4 regions of the Enterobacter sp. SCRI0065 genome follow, and region 2 is predicted to be linked to each of the others. Evidence: predicted binding sites of a transcription regulator. Region 2 holds the regulator's gene; each other region holds the start of a gene.
What was found. Region 2 encodes CRP, which controls carbon source genes, mostly activating them, when cyclic AMP is high. Its sites were predicted from a motif close to ATGTGANNNNNNTCACAT; they were not measured.
Positions count from the first base shown of each region.

Region 1: a site for CRP is predicted at 2,389-2,406, ahead of udp (uridine phosphorylase). Genes of this name have one in related genera too.
Region 3: a site for CRP is predicted at 2,247-2,264, ahead of msrB (peptide-methionine (R)-S-oxide reductase MsrB). Genes of this name have one in related genera too.
Region 4: a site for CRP is predicted at 2,221-2,238, ahead of AC6EMZ_RS06980 (YfcZ/YiiS family protein). Genes of this name have one in related genera too.

Region 1 is NZ_JCBAJB010000012.1:16,368-20,554, forward strand. It holds gene rmuC (DNA recombination protein RmuC) at 1-1,366, opposite strand, end outside; gene udp (uridine phosphorylase) at 1,505-2,266, opposite strand; gene AC6EMZ_RS21125 (dienelactone hydrolase family protein) at 2,515-3,330, shown strand; gene metE (5-methyltetrahydropteroyltriglutamate--homocysteine S-methyltransferase) at 3,379-4,187, opposite strand, start outside.
Region 2 is NZ_JCBAJB010000006.1:199,550-203,736, forward strand. It holds gene AC6EMZ_RS16835 (YccS/YhfK family putative transporter) at 1-1,565, opposite strand, end outside; gene crp (cAMP-activated global transcriptional regulator CRP) at 1,624-2,256, opposite strand; gene AC6EMZ_RS16845 (OsmC family protein) at 2,565-2,969, shown strand; gene AC6EMZ_RS16850 (phosphoribulokinase) at 3,016-3,885, opposite strand; gene AC6EMZ_RS16855 (YheU family protein) at 3,916-4,134, opposite strand; gene AC6EMZ_RS16860 (hydrolase) at 4,131-4,187, opposite strand, start outside.
Region 3 is NZ_JCBAJB010000001.1:968,904-973,090, forward strand. It holds gene AC6EMZ_RS04680 (aldo/keto reductase) at 1-34, shown strand, start outside; gene AC6EMZ_RS04685 (D-hexose-6-phosphate mutarotase) at 86-970, opposite strand; gene gapA (glyceraldehyde-3-phosphate dehydrogenase) at 1,046-2,041, opposite strand; gene msrB (peptide-methionine (R)-S-oxide reductase MsrB) at 2,382-2,795, shown strand; gene AC6EMZ_RS04700 (YeaC family protein) at 2,837-3,112, shown strand; gene yajD (HNH nuclease YajD) at 3,164-3,508, opposite strand; gene pncA (bifunctional nicotinamidase/pyrazinamidase) at 3,548-4,187, opposite strand, start outside.
Region 4 is NZ_JCBAJB010000002.1:229,208-233,394, forward strand. It holds gene mlaA (phospholipid-binding lipoprotein MlaA) at 1-639, shown strand, start outside; gene fadL (long-chain fatty acid transporter FadL) at 688-1,971, opposite strand; gene AC6EMZ_RS06980 (YfcZ/YiiS family protein) at 2,344-2,628, shown strand; gene fadI (acetyl-CoA C-acyltransferase FadI) at 2,790-4,100, shown strand; gene fadJ (fatty acid oxidation complex subunit alpha FadJ) at 4,100-4,187, shown strand, end outside.

The DNA.
Region 1 (4,187 bases), on a different contig from region 2:
CGCCATCACGCAGACGATACTCTTCATCCTGAGCGGTAGCCTGTTCGGCTAATTCCGGATTAATCTCGCGTTTTACCTCAACGCCCAGGCTGCGAAACGCCTCGGCTTGCGACAGCAGATTGCCACGCCCGGAAGAGAGCTTTTTCATCGCCTGACGATAGTTATCCTGAGCACGATCCAGGCTTTGCCCGACCGAGGTCATATCGTCTACAAACAGGCGCATTTTGTCGTACAGTTTGCTGGCGCGATCGGCAATTTGCTGGGCATTACGGCTTTGATGCTCGTAGCGCCACAGGTTAGCGATGGTGCGCAACGCCACCAGCAGCGTGGTCGGGCTCACCAGCATAATGTTATTTTTGAGAGCTTCAGTAATTAGTTCAGGCTGCCTGTCGAGCGCTAGCAAAAAGGCCGGCTCGACGGGGATAAACATCAGCACATAGTCCAGCGAGCGCAGCCCCGGTAATTGCTGATAATCTTTTCTGCCCAGCAGACGAATATGGTTACGCACCGAGGCAATATGCTCCTGAAGTGCGGATTCACGAGTGAAGTCATCTTCGGCGTTGAAGTAACGCTCGTAGGCCACCAGCGTCATTTTGGCGTCGATCACCACGTCTTTGCCTTGCGGCAGGCGCACGATCACATCTGGCTGCATCCGCGAACGGGTTTCGGTTTCGATGCTGACCTGCGTCTCATATTCGTAGCCTTCACGCAGACCAGACGCTTCCAGCACGCGGGTTAACACCACTTCACCCCAGTTGCCCTGGGTTTTGTTATCGCCCTTAAGCGCACGCGTCAGGTTGACGGCTTCCTGCGTCATCTGCGCATTCAACTGTTGAAGATTGCGGATTTCATGCGCCAGGGTGTGGCGTTCACGCGCTTCCTGCCCAAAGCTGTCCTGTACCTGGCGACGAAAACCGTCCAGCTGTTCACGCAGCGGCGTCAGTAATCCGTTCAAGCTCTGGCGATTTTGTTCGTCAACGCGGCGATTGCTCTGCTCGAAGATGCGGTTAGCAAGGTTTTCGAACTGTTCACTAAGACGCTGTTCGCTGTTGATCATCTGGCGGATTTTGTCTTCCGCATGCAGCTGGGTGGATTCCAGGCGGGTGGTGACTTCGCGAAGATCGGCTTCTAACGAGGTATTAATATCGCGCAGATTGCGGAGTTCGTTGTTGAGGAGTTCACATTCTTCACGCCAGTGTCCACTCTGGGTAAGCTGCTGTTTTGCAGCGCTTAGCTCCGCCACCATTTCTTCGCGATCGGCTAATTGATCCGCTTTATGTTGCGCATGCTGGTAGCTGGACATCAGCCAGCCCACACCCGCGCCCACTAGCGCAATCACTGCATAAATGATGATTGAGATATCCACAACGCCTCCTGCATCAAACCATTACCCGCACAAAATAGAATTGTGCTGTATAAACGTCCAGTTTGAAAGGGATTTCCTGCGAGGCACTACGCAAAAAGAAAAGGCCGAACGCGTCGGCCTTGTTTCGAAAAGAAGGGATTAGATCAGGCGGCGAGCCGCTTCAACCACGATTGTCACCGCGTGGCTTTCGGTCTTCTTCATGGTCTCTGCGTTCGGGATCTCTTGCTGAGTACGGTTCACGATAACGCCCGCAACCATACCGGCACGCAGACCCTGGCTTGCGCACATGGTCAGCAGCGTTGCAGATTCCATTTCGTAGTTCATCACGCCCATGGACTGCCATTCTTCCATTGAACCTTTAAAGCGATTCACAACACGGCCTGAGAAGGTGTCGTAACGTTCCTGGCCTGGGTAGAAGGTGTCCGAAGAAGCGGTGACGCCAATGTGGGTCGTCGCACCCACGGATTTCGCGGCTTCGACCAGCGCGGTGGTACATTCAAAGTCAGCGACAGCCGGGAATTCCATCGGCGCAAAGTGCAGGCTTGCACCATCGAGACGGACAGATGCGGTCGTAACCAGCACGTCGCCCACATTGATGTGTGGCTGAATAGCTCCGGTGGTGCCAATACGCAGGAAGGTACGAATGCCCAGTTGAGCCAGTTCTTCCACCGCGATAGAGGTAGACGGGCCGCCAATACCGGTTGAACACACAATGACCGCTTTACCATCAAGCTCAGCGCGCCAGGTGGTGAATTCACGATGAGATGCCAGCTTAACCGGCTTATCCATCAGCGCGGCGATCTTTTCCACACGCTCAGGATCGCCCGGGACGATAGCCAGCGTAGCCCCTTGTAAATCGTTTTTAGTGAGGCCGAGATGAAAAACATCAGACTTAGACATAGGTGACTCCTCTGTGGGTGGGTTGTCAGCAGAAGTAAAACGGTACTTTACAGAAGCACCGAGGTAAATTTCGTGACAGACCTCACCACGAATAAAAATGATTGCAGTTAATTACCATAAAATAGTGATCATCATCACACTAACAAGTTATATCTTTTACTGCTGCACAAAAGATAGCCCGTTTCGGGCACTGTGAATTGTTAACTTGAGGTCTATATTTATTTGCACCAACGGGTACGGAGAATACCATGACTCAAAAAACGAATTTTGCACCTGCCGCCGCCCCTCTCGCGTCGACTATCGTTTCAACGTCCGAAGACGCTATCACGTCAGGCGAAACCTCAATTCCCTCTCAGGGTGAGAACATGCCCGCTTATCACGCTCGCCCAAAGGATGTGGACGGTCCACTGCCGATCGTGATTGTGGTTCAGGAAATTTTTGGCGTACACGAACATATCCGTGACGTGTGCCGTCGTCTGGCGCTTGAAGGTTACCTGGCCGTCGCGCCGGAGCTTTACTTCCGTCAGGGCGATCCCAATGAATACAGCGATATTCCGACGTTGTTCAGTAATCTGGTCAGTAAGGTACCGGATGCGCAAGTGTTGGCCGACCTCGATCACGTCGCCAGTTGGGCCGCACGTAACGGCGGCGATCCGCATCGTTTATTGGTCACCGGGTTCTGCTGGGGCGGGCGCATCAGTTGGCTCTACGCCGCGCATAATCCGCAAATTAAGGCCGCAGTGGCCTGGTACGGCAAGCTGGTCGGTGAAAAAACGCTGAATTCACCTAAGCATCCGGTTGATATCGCGGTCGATCTTAATGCGCCCGTGCTCGGTCTTTATGGCGGTCAAGATACTGGGATTTCGCTGGAAAGCGTGGAGACTATGCGTCAGGCGCTGCGTGCCGCGAATGCAAAGGCGGAAATTGTGGTTTATCCCGATGCCGGACACGCATTCAATGCCGATTATCGCCCGAGCTACCACGAGGAATCCGCCAAAGACGGCTGGCAGAGGATGCTGGCCTGGTTTGCACAGTATGGCAGTAAGAAATCCGCAGGGAATTAATCGAAGGCCGGGCAAGCGATAGCGCCGCCCGGCAATCGTGTGTGATGACTAAGCCTGACGCAGATTCTGCGCGGCTTTCACCATGTTTGCCAACGCGGCGCGAGTCTCAGGCCAGCCGCGGGTTTTAAGGCCACAGTCCGGGTTCACCCACAGGCGTTCTGCCGGGATGCGCTGAGCGGCTTTCGCCAGAAGCGCTTCAATCCATTCCACGCTCGGAACGTTCGGGGAGTGAATGTCGTACACGCCCGGACCGATTTCGTTCGGATAGTCGAACTCTTCAAACGACTCCAGCAGCTCCATGTCTGAACGCGAGGTCTCGATGGTGATGACGTCCGCATCCAGCGCCGCAATCGAATCCATGATGTCGTTAAATTCGCAGTAACACATGTGGGTATGAATCTGGGTGTCGTTCTTTGCTACTGCGGCGTTGATGCGGAAGGCCTCTACGCCCCACTGCAAGTAAGCATCCCAGTCGCTTCGACGCAGCGGCAGGCCTTCGCGCAGGGCCGGTTCGTCAATCTGGATAATGCCGATGCCTGCGGCTTCCAGATCTGCCACTTCGTCCCGCAACGCCAGCGCAATTTGCTTTGCAATGGTTTCGCGAGTCACGTCTTCACGCGGGAAGGACCAGCACAAAATCGTCACCGGGCCGGTCAGCATGCCTTTAACCGGTTTGTCGGTCAGAGACTGTGCGTACTTCGCCCACTCCACGGTGATCGCTTCCGGGCGGCTAACGTCGCCAATTACTACCGGCGGTTTCACGCAGCGGGAACCGTAGCTCTGTACCCAGCCGTTCTGGGTAAAGACGAAACCGTCTAAGTGCTCACCAAAATATTCCACCATGTCATTACGTTCGG
Region 2 (4,187 bases):
TCCAGTGCATCGTGGGCGTTTTGGCGTAATAAGCCGCTTTGCCATTGCGGCCACAGCCAGACCATGCCGCCAAAGGCGATCAGACAGCCAATCAGCGTATCGACCAGGCGTGCCACAATGAACTGTTCGCCGTTTAGGGTGAGCAACTGTAAGGTGTATACCGCTGTGACCGTAAACCCCACCATCGCCCAGCCGTAGTTTTTGCGGATGAAGAGATAGCTGACCAGGGTGATAACCAGCATACCCGCGAGGGTGTACCCGTCCGGGACGTGAAAGTGCAGCGTGACCCCGGCTATGACTAACCCGGCGATAGTGCCTCCTGCCCGATGAAGGATGCGTACCCGCGTTGCACCGTAGCCGTTTTGCGTGACGAACAGCACGGTCATTAAAATCCAGTAAGGCTTAGGCAGATGCAACGCCACACCCATCAGGCTGGCGAAACTTAACATGACGCTAATACGTGCCGCGTTGCGCAGTGCTGAAGACTTGAACGACAGATAGCTTTTCAGCGCGGGTAAGAGCGGGAGGCGTTTTTGCTTATCGGCCATCAGGTCGCGCGGGTAGAGCGGACGCTGTGTTCGCAGCACGCGTGCGATGCGGCTAAAGTGCCACGCGCAGAACTGCCCAACCGGGTTATCCGCATGCTGGTGGGCAATTTTTTCCAGCGCACCCAGCTGTTTATCCATCGTAAAGCGCGTGGGATATCGGTGGTACAAGATGTCGTCAGCCAGCACGCGCAGGCGTCCCGCAACGGTCTGGGCATTCCAGCGGATCACCGCCTCGGCGTGGCTACGCTCCACCAGCTTTTGTACTTCTTCAGGATGATGCAGACTAACGGAGATATGCTCCTGCAAATCCAGCCCAACCTGAAAAGTTCGTAGCAGCCGTTTGTATTCGTGGTTTTTATTGGCCGCGAGCATGTGAAGCTGTTGGTAACACTGGCTAATCAAATCGACTACTTTTTGTTGACGAGCCAGCAGTGGCGGCAACGCTTTTTCCGGATCGGTATGTTGTGTCAGCAGGGTGTATTTTGCTTCGCAATAGTCAGCGAGCTGTCGGTAGAGCAAGCTCAGCGACTCCCGCAGGGGCTGTTCCCGCCACATCCAGAACCAAAACCAGTTGAACAGCCCGTACCAGAGCGTGCCGAGGGCGTAAATTAAAAGCGGCTCCCACACCGGCATATTTCCGGCGAGGCTAAGCGTAAAAATGGCGGCAATCAGTGATGCAGGCAGTAATCGGGCATGCAGAGAGCTGATCTCTGCCGTGACGCCTAACGTCATGGCCAGCACCGTCAAAATCAGTGGCAGCGGAATATCACGAGCCAGTAAAAGCTGAACGGCAAGGCTACATCCTGCAAACAGGCAGCCACCGATAATCAGACGTTTGAAAAAACGTTTATGCGGAGTATCCAGACCCGCGATATTGCAGCAGGCAGGAACAAGCGAGAAAAGCAGACCGTGTTGCAGGTGGCCGAGAAGTAAACCGACAGCCACGGGAAGACATAACACCAACGTTTGTCGTAGTGCGTAGTTAACTTCTGGGTGATAAATCAGTCTGCGCCACATGGGTGAGAGAGACAAAAACGGCGTGACATCTTGCGATGGCACGCCGTTTTAACCGGGGTTAACGGGTTCCGTAAACCACGATGGTTTTGCCGTGAGCGGAGATCAGGTTCTGATCTTCAAGCATCTTCAGAATACGGCCAACGGTTTCACGAGAACAACCGACGATCTGACCAATCTCCTGACGGGTAATTTTAATTTGCATACCGTCCGGGTGGGTCATGGCGTCTGGCTGTTTCGCCAGGTTGAGCAGAGTCTGGGCGATGCGGCCCGTTACATCCAGGAAGGCGAGGTTACCCACTTTCTCAGACGTGACCTGTAGGCGGTTAGCCATCTGCGCAGAAAGACGCATCAGAATGTCCGGATTGACCTGGATGAGCTGACGGAATTTCTTGTAAGAGATCTCAGCCACTTCACAGGCCGATTTTGCACGTACCCAAGCGCTACGTTCCTGGCCTTCTTCAAACAGGCCCAGCTCACCGATGAAATCGCCCTGATTCAGATAAGAAAGGATCATCTCTTTCCCTTCTTCATCTTTAATCAGCACGGCCACTGAGCCTTTCACGATGTAATATAACGTTTCCGCTTTTTCACCCTGGTGAATCAGCGTGCTCTTCGATGGGTACTTATGAATATGGCAATGAGACAAGAACCATTCGAGTGTCGGGTCTGTTTGCGGTTTGCCAAGCACCATGCGCTGTTATCCTCTGTTATAAGCTGTCACCAGAGTCATAAGTTGCATCCTGACTCTGGGGTTGCAATCGAATTCTTACCCGTACCTGGGATTTGGCTGTCACAAATATTTGCAGCCAGTAAAGTTTGATGTCCTCTGCATACATGTGTAACGTCAATGTATTACTGTAGCATCGAGACTGTTTTAGCATAGCTTTTGCCGCGTGTCTCCTGGTGTCTCGCTTCAGCATGATGCAGGTCGCCTTCCAATGAGAGAATTGTCACGCACACCTAATCTGTACGAAAAAATGCAACTTCGGAGTGAATAAAATGCAAGCGCGCGTGAAATGGGTTGAAGGTTTAACGTTCCTCGGCGAATCCGCTTCAGGACACCAAATTTTGATGGACGGTAACTCCGGTGATAAAGCCCCTAGCCCGATGGAAGTGGTGTTAATGGCCGCTGGCGGATGCAGCGCGATCGACGTGGTGTCTATTTTACAAAAAGGCCGTCTTGCGGTGACTGACTGTGAAGTTAAGTTGACATCAGAGCGCCGCGAAGAAGCGCCGCGTCTGTTTACGCATATTAATTTGCATTTCATTGTGACTGGTAAAGAGCTAAAAGATGCAGCGGTGTCACGTGCGGTGGATTTGTCTGCGGAAAAATACTGCTCCGTAGCACTGATGCTGGAAAAAGCGGTGAAGATTACGCATTCGTATGAAGTGATCGAGGCGTAAAAATACGCCCGGTGGCGCTGTCCACAGCGCCGCCGGGCATAAAACGTTATGCGATCTGCTTGCCTTCCATCAGTCGCTGTACCAGCGGCATCATGATTAACTCCATCGCCAGACCCATCTTCCCGCCAGGTACCACCAGCGTATTAATGTGTGAAATAAACGAGCCTTGCAGCATCGCCAGCAGCCACGGGTAATCGATATCTTCCAGATTGCGGAAATGAATCACCACAAAGCTCTCGTCCAGTGACGGAATCGTTTTGGCCGCAAACGGGTTGGAGGTATCAACCGTTGGAACGCGCTGGAAGTTGATATGCGTGCGCGAGAACTGTGGGGTCAGAAAGTTGATGTAATCTTCCATAGAACGCACGACCGAATCCATCACCGCCTCGCGGGAATGGCCGCGCTCGCTGGTGTCGCGCGTGAGCTTTTGGATCCACTCGAGATTCACAATTGGCACCACGCCGACCAGCAAATCCACGTGCCGCGCTACGTCCTGATGGGGCGTCACCACGCCGCCGTGTAGCCCTTCATAGAACAGCACGTCGGTCGGTTCCGGCAGCGGCTGCCACGGCGTAAACGTGCCAGGAACCTGATTCCACGGCACGGCTTCATCGTAGGTGTGCAGATATTTGCGTGACTGCCCTGTTCCGGTTAACCCATATTCCGCGAAGGTTTGTTCCAGCAGACCAAAGTCGTTGGCATCGGGGCCAAAATAACTGATGTGCTTGCCTAAATCGCGGGCCTTGCGAATGGCCATGTCCATTTCAGGGCGGGTAAAACGATGAAAGCTGTCGCCTTCGACTTCTGCCGCCCGTAAATTGAGCTGAGCGAAAATCTTACGAAAAGCGAGGCTGGTGGTGGTGGTTCCCGCACCACTCGATCCCGTAACGGCAATAACCGGATGTCTGGCGGACATAGCAACTCCCTGACTGGAAAGATGAAGCAATCAACCGCGAAACTGATTGCGGGGCATGATGTTGACCGTTTCGTGCAGTTCAGACCACACCAGCAACACCTCGCCGTTTTGTAGCTGCCGTTTCACATCGGCGACCTTTTGTTCAAGCGAACGTTCATGTTCACCATAATCTGTGCCTTCGCGTAATACAAAGCTTTCGATCAGGCTATCCAGCGTTTCGGGAGCCAGATCCTGCCAGGGAATCATCATCGTATTTTTTCCAGAAAGGGGGTTAACCAGTCGGGGATGCGCGCTTCCAGCCA
Region 3 (4,187 bases), on a different contig from region 2:
GCCTGGACGTAAAACCCCGCTAGACGTTGTGTAAATGGGCTCGTTTAGTCCCTCTCCTTTTTGAGGAGAGGGCAGGGCGAGAGGATCAGCGTTTAGCGATGCTGATCGTCTGTCCCAGACGTGACGGTTTCTCAACGCTTGCTTTTTGCGATGCCGTTACGCAGGCCGTTTCAACGCACACAAACGTTTTGTAGCCTTCATCCGGCACATCAGCCATGCTGACGGACAGCGCAGGACCGGGGTTCCAGCCAACCACGTTACTGTGATGCTGGTGGACGACGTTAATCGCGCGACTGAGAGAAGCATCGTGGATCACGCTGCAGGCTTCTGGGTTCAGATAAACGCGGTCGGTACGGTCCGGGAAGGTTTGCACGCCATCGCTCAGTTTGCCTTCTTTGGCATTATCGACTTTATCGATGAAGGTATCGCCAAGACCGCTGACTTTCACGTCGTTGATATTTCCGACGTTGAAATAGGTGTGCAGCGCAGAGTGGGTTTCAAACTCACCGTGGGCTTCCAGCTCAATTTCACAGGTTTTTCCCAACTTGAAGCGAGCATACAGGGTGAAATCATGCGGCCAGAGCGCGCGGGTTTCATCGTTAGCCTGCAGTTCAAAGGTCAGCACCGCACCATTGTCGTCTTCATTATGTGCTTTCAGCGTCCACTGCTGGTTACGGGCGAAACCGTGAGCCGGTAAACCTTGCTGAGCCGCCGGGCCAAACCACGGCCAGCAAATCGGAACGCCGCCGCGAATGGCTGCGCCTTTTTTGAATGACGTCGCATCGCTCAACCACAGGCCTTCTTCTTCACCTTCAGGCTTCCATGAGAGCAGATGAGCGCCGTTAAGCGCGACGGATGCTTTCACACGTAGGTGATCGACGACGATAACGTCGGCTTCATCAATCTGGCGGCGCGAGAGTACAGGAGTAAGTTGTTCGACTACCGGAAGTGCAAAAATTTTATTAATCATTACGCAATCCTCTGTCTTTAAGGCAATAAAAAAGGCGACCGAAGTCGCCTTTTTGGATCAGATTCTCATCTCAACTTATTTGGAGATGTGAGCGATCAGGTCCAGTACTTTATTAGAATAGCCGGTTTCGTTGTCGTACCAGGAAACCAGTTTCACGAAGTTGTCGTTCAGTGCGATACCAGCTTTAGCATCGAACACGGAAGTGCACACTTCGCCGTTGAAATCGGTAGAAACAACGTCGTCTTCGGTGTAACCCAGAACGCCTTTCATTGCGCCTTCGGAAGCAGCTTTGATTGCTTTCTTAATTTCTTCATAAGAAGCAGCTTTTTCCAGACGAACGGTCAGGTCAACTACAGAAACGTTAGGAGTTGGAACGCGGAACGCCATACCGGTCAGTTTGCCATTCAGTTCTGGCAGAACGATACCTACTGCTTTAGCAGCACCGGTAGATGAAGGGATGATGTTCTGAGCCGCGCCACGGCCGCCGCGCCAGTCTTTGTGAGACGGGCCGTCAACAGTTTTCTGAGTCGCGGTGGTTGCGTGAACAGTGGTCATCAGGCCTTCAACGATACCGAAGTTGTCGTTGATAACTTTAGCCAGTGGTGCCAGGCAGTTAGTGGTGCAAGATGCGTTAGAAACGATATCCTGGCCAGCATACTTCTCGAAGTTTGCGCCTTTAACGAACATCGGGGTGTTGTCTTTGGAAGGACCAGTCAGAACAACTTTCTTCGCACCAGCGGTGATGTGTTTACGAGCAGTTTCGTCGGTCAGGAACAGACCAGTTGCTTCAGCAACAACGTCAACGTTAACTTCGTTCCACTTCAGATTAGCCGGGTCACGTTCTGCGGTAACACGGATAGTTTTGCCGTTAACAACCAGGTGGCCGTCTTTGACTTCTACAGTGCCGTTGAAACGACCATGAGTTGAGTCGTACTTCAGCATGTAAGCCATGTAGTCAGCGTCTAACAGGTCGTTGATTGCAACGATCTCGATGTCAGAACGTTCCTGAGCAGCACGGAAAACAATACGGCCGATACGGCCAAAACCGTTGATACCTACTTTGATAGTCATATATTCCACCAGCTATTTGTTAGTGAATAAAAGGTTGCCTGTAAAATTACAAAAACCTTACGCAGCGTCAAGCGGAATCGTGTCAATCATTGCGACAAATCAATCCTGCGCATAACCTTTGTGCGACTGACCGCCTCACTTTCCCTTTGAGCTAGCAACCACATGGGGGCTGCGCCCGGAATTTTAAAGGGCCATCAAGATAAAAATGTGAAACTGATCACAATTGCCCGACCGCCATACCGCAACGGATAAGTTTAGAACAAAAGTTCACGCTTCAGTGTTAATGTTTTGTTAGAATTCGCGATAAATGTTGTCTGCTTCAATAGTGAGATGTGAGCCTATGTCGAATCAACGTAACTCTGATGAACTGAAAAAAAATCTGACTGAAATGCAGTTCTACGTGACGCAGAATCACGGGACTGAACCCCCATTCACCGGGCGTTTGCTGCACAATAAGCGGGATGGTGTTTACCATTGCCTGGTGTGTGATGCCCCGCTGTTTAACTCGCAAACTAAATTTGATTCAGGATGTGGTTGGCCGAGCTTTTACGAGCCAGTCAGTGAGGATGCGATTCGCTATCTAACCGACACCACCCACGGCATGCAGCGTACCGAAATTCGCTGCGGAAACTGCGATGCGCATCTCGGGCATGTATTCCCGGATGGCCCGCAACCGACGGGTGAACGTTTCTGCGTCAATTCCGCATCAATGAGCTTCTCTGATGACGAAAATGGTGACCAGACTAAAGGTTGAATAATCGATTCAGCAAATTATTCCTTTGAACGGGACAAATCATGAATATTGATGACATGATGAACAGCATGACGCCGGAAGTGTATCAGCGCCTGGTGACAGCCGTTGAGCTGGGAAAATGGCCCGATGGTGTGGCGCTGACGACGGAACAAAAAGAGAACAGTTTACAACTGGTGATGTTATGGCAGGCGCGCAATAACACCGACGCCCAGCATATGACTATCGACACGCGCGGGCAGATGGTGATGAAAAGCAAGCGCGAGCTGAAGGAAGATTTTGGTATTTCACCCAAACCGATTGCAACGTTTAAATCCTGATTTTGCCAATCCCTCCTGAACGGACGTTGCAGGAGGGATTGAAATCGGGGCTTATTTCTTATTAATCATCGACTTTAAGTTGGCGAACGGGTTGTAGGTTGCTTCGCCCACACTCTTCTGCGCGTCGTCTCCCGCGATAACCGTTGAGCCATACAGATCGGCTTCGGTATATTTGGAGTGCTCATGATCGTGACAGAACAGGCACAACATCTCCCAGTTGCTGCCATCTTCCGGGTTATTGGAGTGATCGTGATCGATATGATGCACGGTCAGTTCGCGAAGGTTTGAATACACAAACTCACGAGAACATCGTCCGCAGACCCACGGAAACAGTTTAAGCGCCTTTTCCCGGTAACCGACTTCCAGCCGGGCGTAATTTTTGGGGATAAAAGCCATCAGATTGTCCTCTCCTGCCTGTTACAACTCATTAAGTATTCACGCCTGCGTTTCTTGCCAGTCGGCCAGCGTAAACAGCGTGGCACCGGCAACGGACATGTCCATAAACGCTTGCACGCTGTCTTGTGGGTGAAGGTTCACACCACGGCAACCGTCGGTAATCACATTCACGGTATAGCCGAGTTTCAACGCATCAAGTACGGTGAACTTCACACAATAATCCGTCGCCAGCCCCATCACGATAAGTTCATTGATCTCATGATGACGCAGCCAATCATCGAGGGCGGTTTTTTGCCGGTGCTCATTATCGAAGAATGCGCTGTAGCTGTCGATAAGTGGATTTTCACCTTTATGGAACACCGCATCAATCGCCTGTTGATTCAACAATGGGTGGAGCGCCGCGCCTTCGGTTTGCTGAACGCAGTGATCGGGCCAGAACGTTTGGTCCAGACCGTCAAGTTTACCCTGCGTGAACGCCTCAACGTTATGCTGGCTGGCAAAGCTGCCGTGGTTTGCCGGATGCCAGTCCTGGCTTGCGACAACCGCTTCACCACGCGCCTTACACCAGGCTATCAGCGTATTCGCCACATCGACGGTGCTATCGCCTTCGGCAACCGCCAGCGAACCGCCTGCGCAAAAATCATTTTGCAGATCGACCAACAGCAGAGCACGTTGCGTC
Region 4 (4,187 bases), on a different contig from region 2:
TATAGCTTTAACTACAATGTGCTGGACCCGTATGTGGTTCGCCCAGTCGCAGTGGCCTGGCGTGATTACGTACCGCAGCCTGCGCGCAATGGGCTCAGCAATTTCACCAGTAACCTGGAAGAGCCGGCGGTAATGGCGAACTTCTTCCTGCAGGGTAATCCCTATCAGGGGATGGTGCATTTCACTCGCTTCTTCCTGAACACCCTTTTGGGTATGGGTGGCTTGATCGATGTTGCCGGCATGGCAAACCCGAAACTTCAGCGTGAGCAGCCGCACCGCTTTGGTAGCACGATGGGGCATTATGGCGTGGGTTACGGTCCGTATGTTCACCTTCCGTTCTATGGCAGCTTTACCGTGCGTGATGATGGTGGCGACATGGTCGATACCCTCTATCCGGTGCTGTCATGGCTGACCTGGCCGCTGTCGATTGGTAAATGGACGGTGGAAGGAATCGAAACGCGTGCTCAACTGCTGGATTCCGACGGCCTGCTGCGTCAGTCTTCCGACCCATACATTATGGTGCGCGAAGCTTACTTCCAGAATCACGACTTTATTGCCAATGGCGGCAAGCTGAAGCCGGAAGATAATCCGAACGCGAAAGCGATTGAGAATGAACTGTCCGAGATTGATGCGCAATAAATGAAAAAGGTGAGCATCTGATGCTCACCTTTTTTAATGCTGTCGTGATTAGAAGGCGTAGTTGAAGTTCATACCGTACAGCCAGGCTTTCCCTTCAGATGTGAACTCGTACGGGCCTTCCTGGAAGGTGACTTTCTGACCGTGCATATAAGACACACCCGCATCGATAGACGCATCTTTGTTGAATGCGTAGGTTGCGCCTGCGCTCAGCCAGAAGCGGTCCTGATCCGGGATAGAGATAGAACGCTTGTCAGCCGGAACCGGGCTATCATCAAAGGCGATACCGGTACGGAACGTCCAGCTATCATCCATATAATAGGTGGTACCAAGGGCGATACGGTAGGCATCATGGAAACTTTCGTCTTTGTAGAACAGCGTCTGACCATTGCTGCCGGTCGCTTTCAGCTCCTGGAACTGGCTCCAACTGGTATAAGCCAGGCTGTAGTGAACTGCCCACTGAGGTGCTACTCGGTTATAGCCTGAAACTTCCCACATCTCAGGCAGATTTAGCGAGAGTGAACCCGGTATAGTTTGGCCAGACGTTCCCCACGGGATAGTGGTGCCTGCGCCCGGAACCATGCCATTCACAGGCGTCAGGATTCCGCTTTTGTAATCACCATCGAAGTCAATTTTTACTTCTGAACGATAGGTCAAGCCCCAACGGTTGTTTTTGTCCAGCTCATAAAGAATACCTGCATTCCAGCCGTAGCCCCATTCATCGCCTTTAAGGCTGGCAATTTTGTTGCTGTTTTTTGGCAATGCCGCAGTTTGTTCACCGGAATAACGTTCGATTTTCGCATCAGCGTAGACGGCGTTAAAGCCCAGACCGAAGCTCCAGCTATCATTAAGACGATAGGCACCACTCAGGTTCAGGTTAACGGTGGTCAGATCGGTTTTACCGGCGTACTCGCCAGCGGGATAATTGGTATTGAACTCGGTTGCCAGACCGTAGTTGGAGGTAACCGATGCACCCCAACCGAATTGATCGTTGATTGGTGCAACGAAGTGTAGATTTGGTACCCATGCAGTTGGAGCAATATTGTCAGCTTTCAGGCTGGCTCCAGTGTATGGGGAACGACCTGACACATTCACATCGGGGTCGATGAAAACGGCACCGGCAGAGAAAGTAGGGCGATCAAACATGGTGATCAGCGCCGGGTTACGGCTCACGTTGCCCGCATCATCTGCGATAGCGCCTTCGCCAGAATAGGCGCGGCCAAGGCCAGAGGAAGAAAATTCGTTAAGCTGGAAGCCCGCTGACCAGGCGGACGTTGATACGATTGCCACTGCGACTGCCAGCGCAGTCTTTTTGAACAGGGTTTTCTGGCTCATGACCATAACCTCATCGAGTTATTTTTATTCAATAATTGTTACACGTAGTAACAGGAGCGCGAAGTGTAGGGTCTGTGGTAACACTTAGAAATCAGACCAGTGGCGAGAGTATAGGTCCGACCAGATGGAATGTTGCAAGTTTGTTTGTTAAATTTTTCAAACATGTTTCATGAAACGGGATCTGCGTGGCAAAAATGCGACTACTGGCACTCACCGAAAAGGGTGATTTTTGAGTTAGATCATTTTTTAGTGTGATATTGGTCACTTGTCTCATTTTGCGCCATTAACGACTGGAGCGACTCCATGCAGGGGCGTAAAATACTAGCATCGTGTTTATCTCGCGCTGTGCGCGAATACAGAGGAAATTGAGCTATGAGTAAATGCAGTGCTGATGAAACCCCGGTTTGCTGCTGTATTGATGTTGGTACCATCATGGACAACACCGATTGCACCGCGTCTTACAGCCGCGTATTCACGAATCGTGCAGAGGCCGAAGAGACGCTGTCTGCGCTGACCCAACGCGCGCGCGATGTTGAATCTGAGCCATGCGAAATCAAATCAACCTTCACTGAAGTCGAAGGTGGTGTACAGCTTGATATCGACTTCGTCTTTGCTTGCGAAGCAGAAACACTGATTTTCCAGCTCGGCCTGCGTTAATCCGGTCTACAGCGCCTCTGTCCCGCGGAGGCGTTTTCTTTTTCTTCTCTGTGTTTTAGCTCGCACTTTTTTGTTTCCCTGATTGGCTGAATGTAAAAAAATGGTTAAGACTATTATCAGGTCAGACCACTTTGCGCATTTGTTATTTACAGGGGAGCGTTATGAGTCAGGCATTACCGCTAGTCACCCGCCAGGGCGATCGCATAGCTATTGTCAGCGGATTGCGTACTCCGTTCGCGCGTCAGGCGACGGCTTATCATGGAATACCGGCTGTCGATCTGGGGAAAATGGTCGTCGGAGAGATGCTGGCTCGCAGCGAGATACCGCCAGAAATCATTGAACAACTGGTCTTTGGTCAAGTGGTTCAGATGCCCGAAGCGCCAAACATTGCGCGTGAAATCGTACTGGGCACCGGTATGAGTGTACACACCGATGCCTACAGCGTCAGCCGTGCCTGCGCCACCAGCTTCCAGGCCGTGGCGAACGTGGCCGAAAGCCTGATAACGGGAACTATCCGCGCGGGTATTGCGGGCGGTGCCGATTCATCTTCCGTTCTGCCCATTGGCGTCAGTAAAAAACTTGGACGCGTGCTGGTGGACGTCAATAAAGCCCGTACGATGAGTCAAAAAATCAAACTCTTTTCCCAACTGCGTTTGCGGGATCTTGCCCCCGTTCCGCCTGCTGTCGCGGAATACTCAACCGGCCTGCGGATGGGCGATACCGCTGAGCAAATGGCAAAAACCTACGGGATCACCCGTGAACAGCAGGACGCACTGGCTCACCGCTCACATCAGCGTGCTGCTCTCGCATGGTCTGAAGGCAAGCTCACGGAAGAAGTGATGACCGCATATATCCCGCCTTTCCGCGAACCGCTGGTTGAAGATAACAATATTCGCGGCGCATCGACGCTTGCCGATTACGCAAAACTGCGTCCGGCGTTTGACCGTAAGCACGGTACCGTCACCGCGGCTAACAGCACGCCTTTGACCGACGGCGCAGCGGCTGTGATCCTGATGACTGAATCACGCGCCAGAGAGCTTGGCCTCAAACCGCTGGGTTATTTACGCAGTTACGCCTTTACCGCTATTGATGTCTGGCAGGACATGCTGCTGGGACCTGCGTGGTCTACTCCTTTAGCGCTCGAGCGGGCGGGATTAACGCTTTCCGATTTAACGCTTATCGATATGCATGAAGCCTTTGCTGCACAAACGCTGGCGAACTTGCAACTGTTGAATAGCGAACGTTTTGCTCGCGACGTGCTGGGGCGCGCGCATGCAACAGGAGAAGTTGATGAAAGCAAATTCAACGTGCTGGGCGGATCAATTGCCTATGGGCACCCGTTTGCGGCAACCGGTGCGCGAATGATTACGCAAACGCTGCACGAGCTACGCCGTCGAGGCGGAGGCTTTGGTCTGGTCACCGCCTGCGCGGCGGGTGGTCTGGGCGCGGCGATGGTTCTGGAGGCTGAGTGATGGATATGACTTCCGCTTTTACCTTACAGGTGCGCCTGGACAACGTAGCCATTGTGACTATCGATGTGCCAGGCGAGAAAATGAATA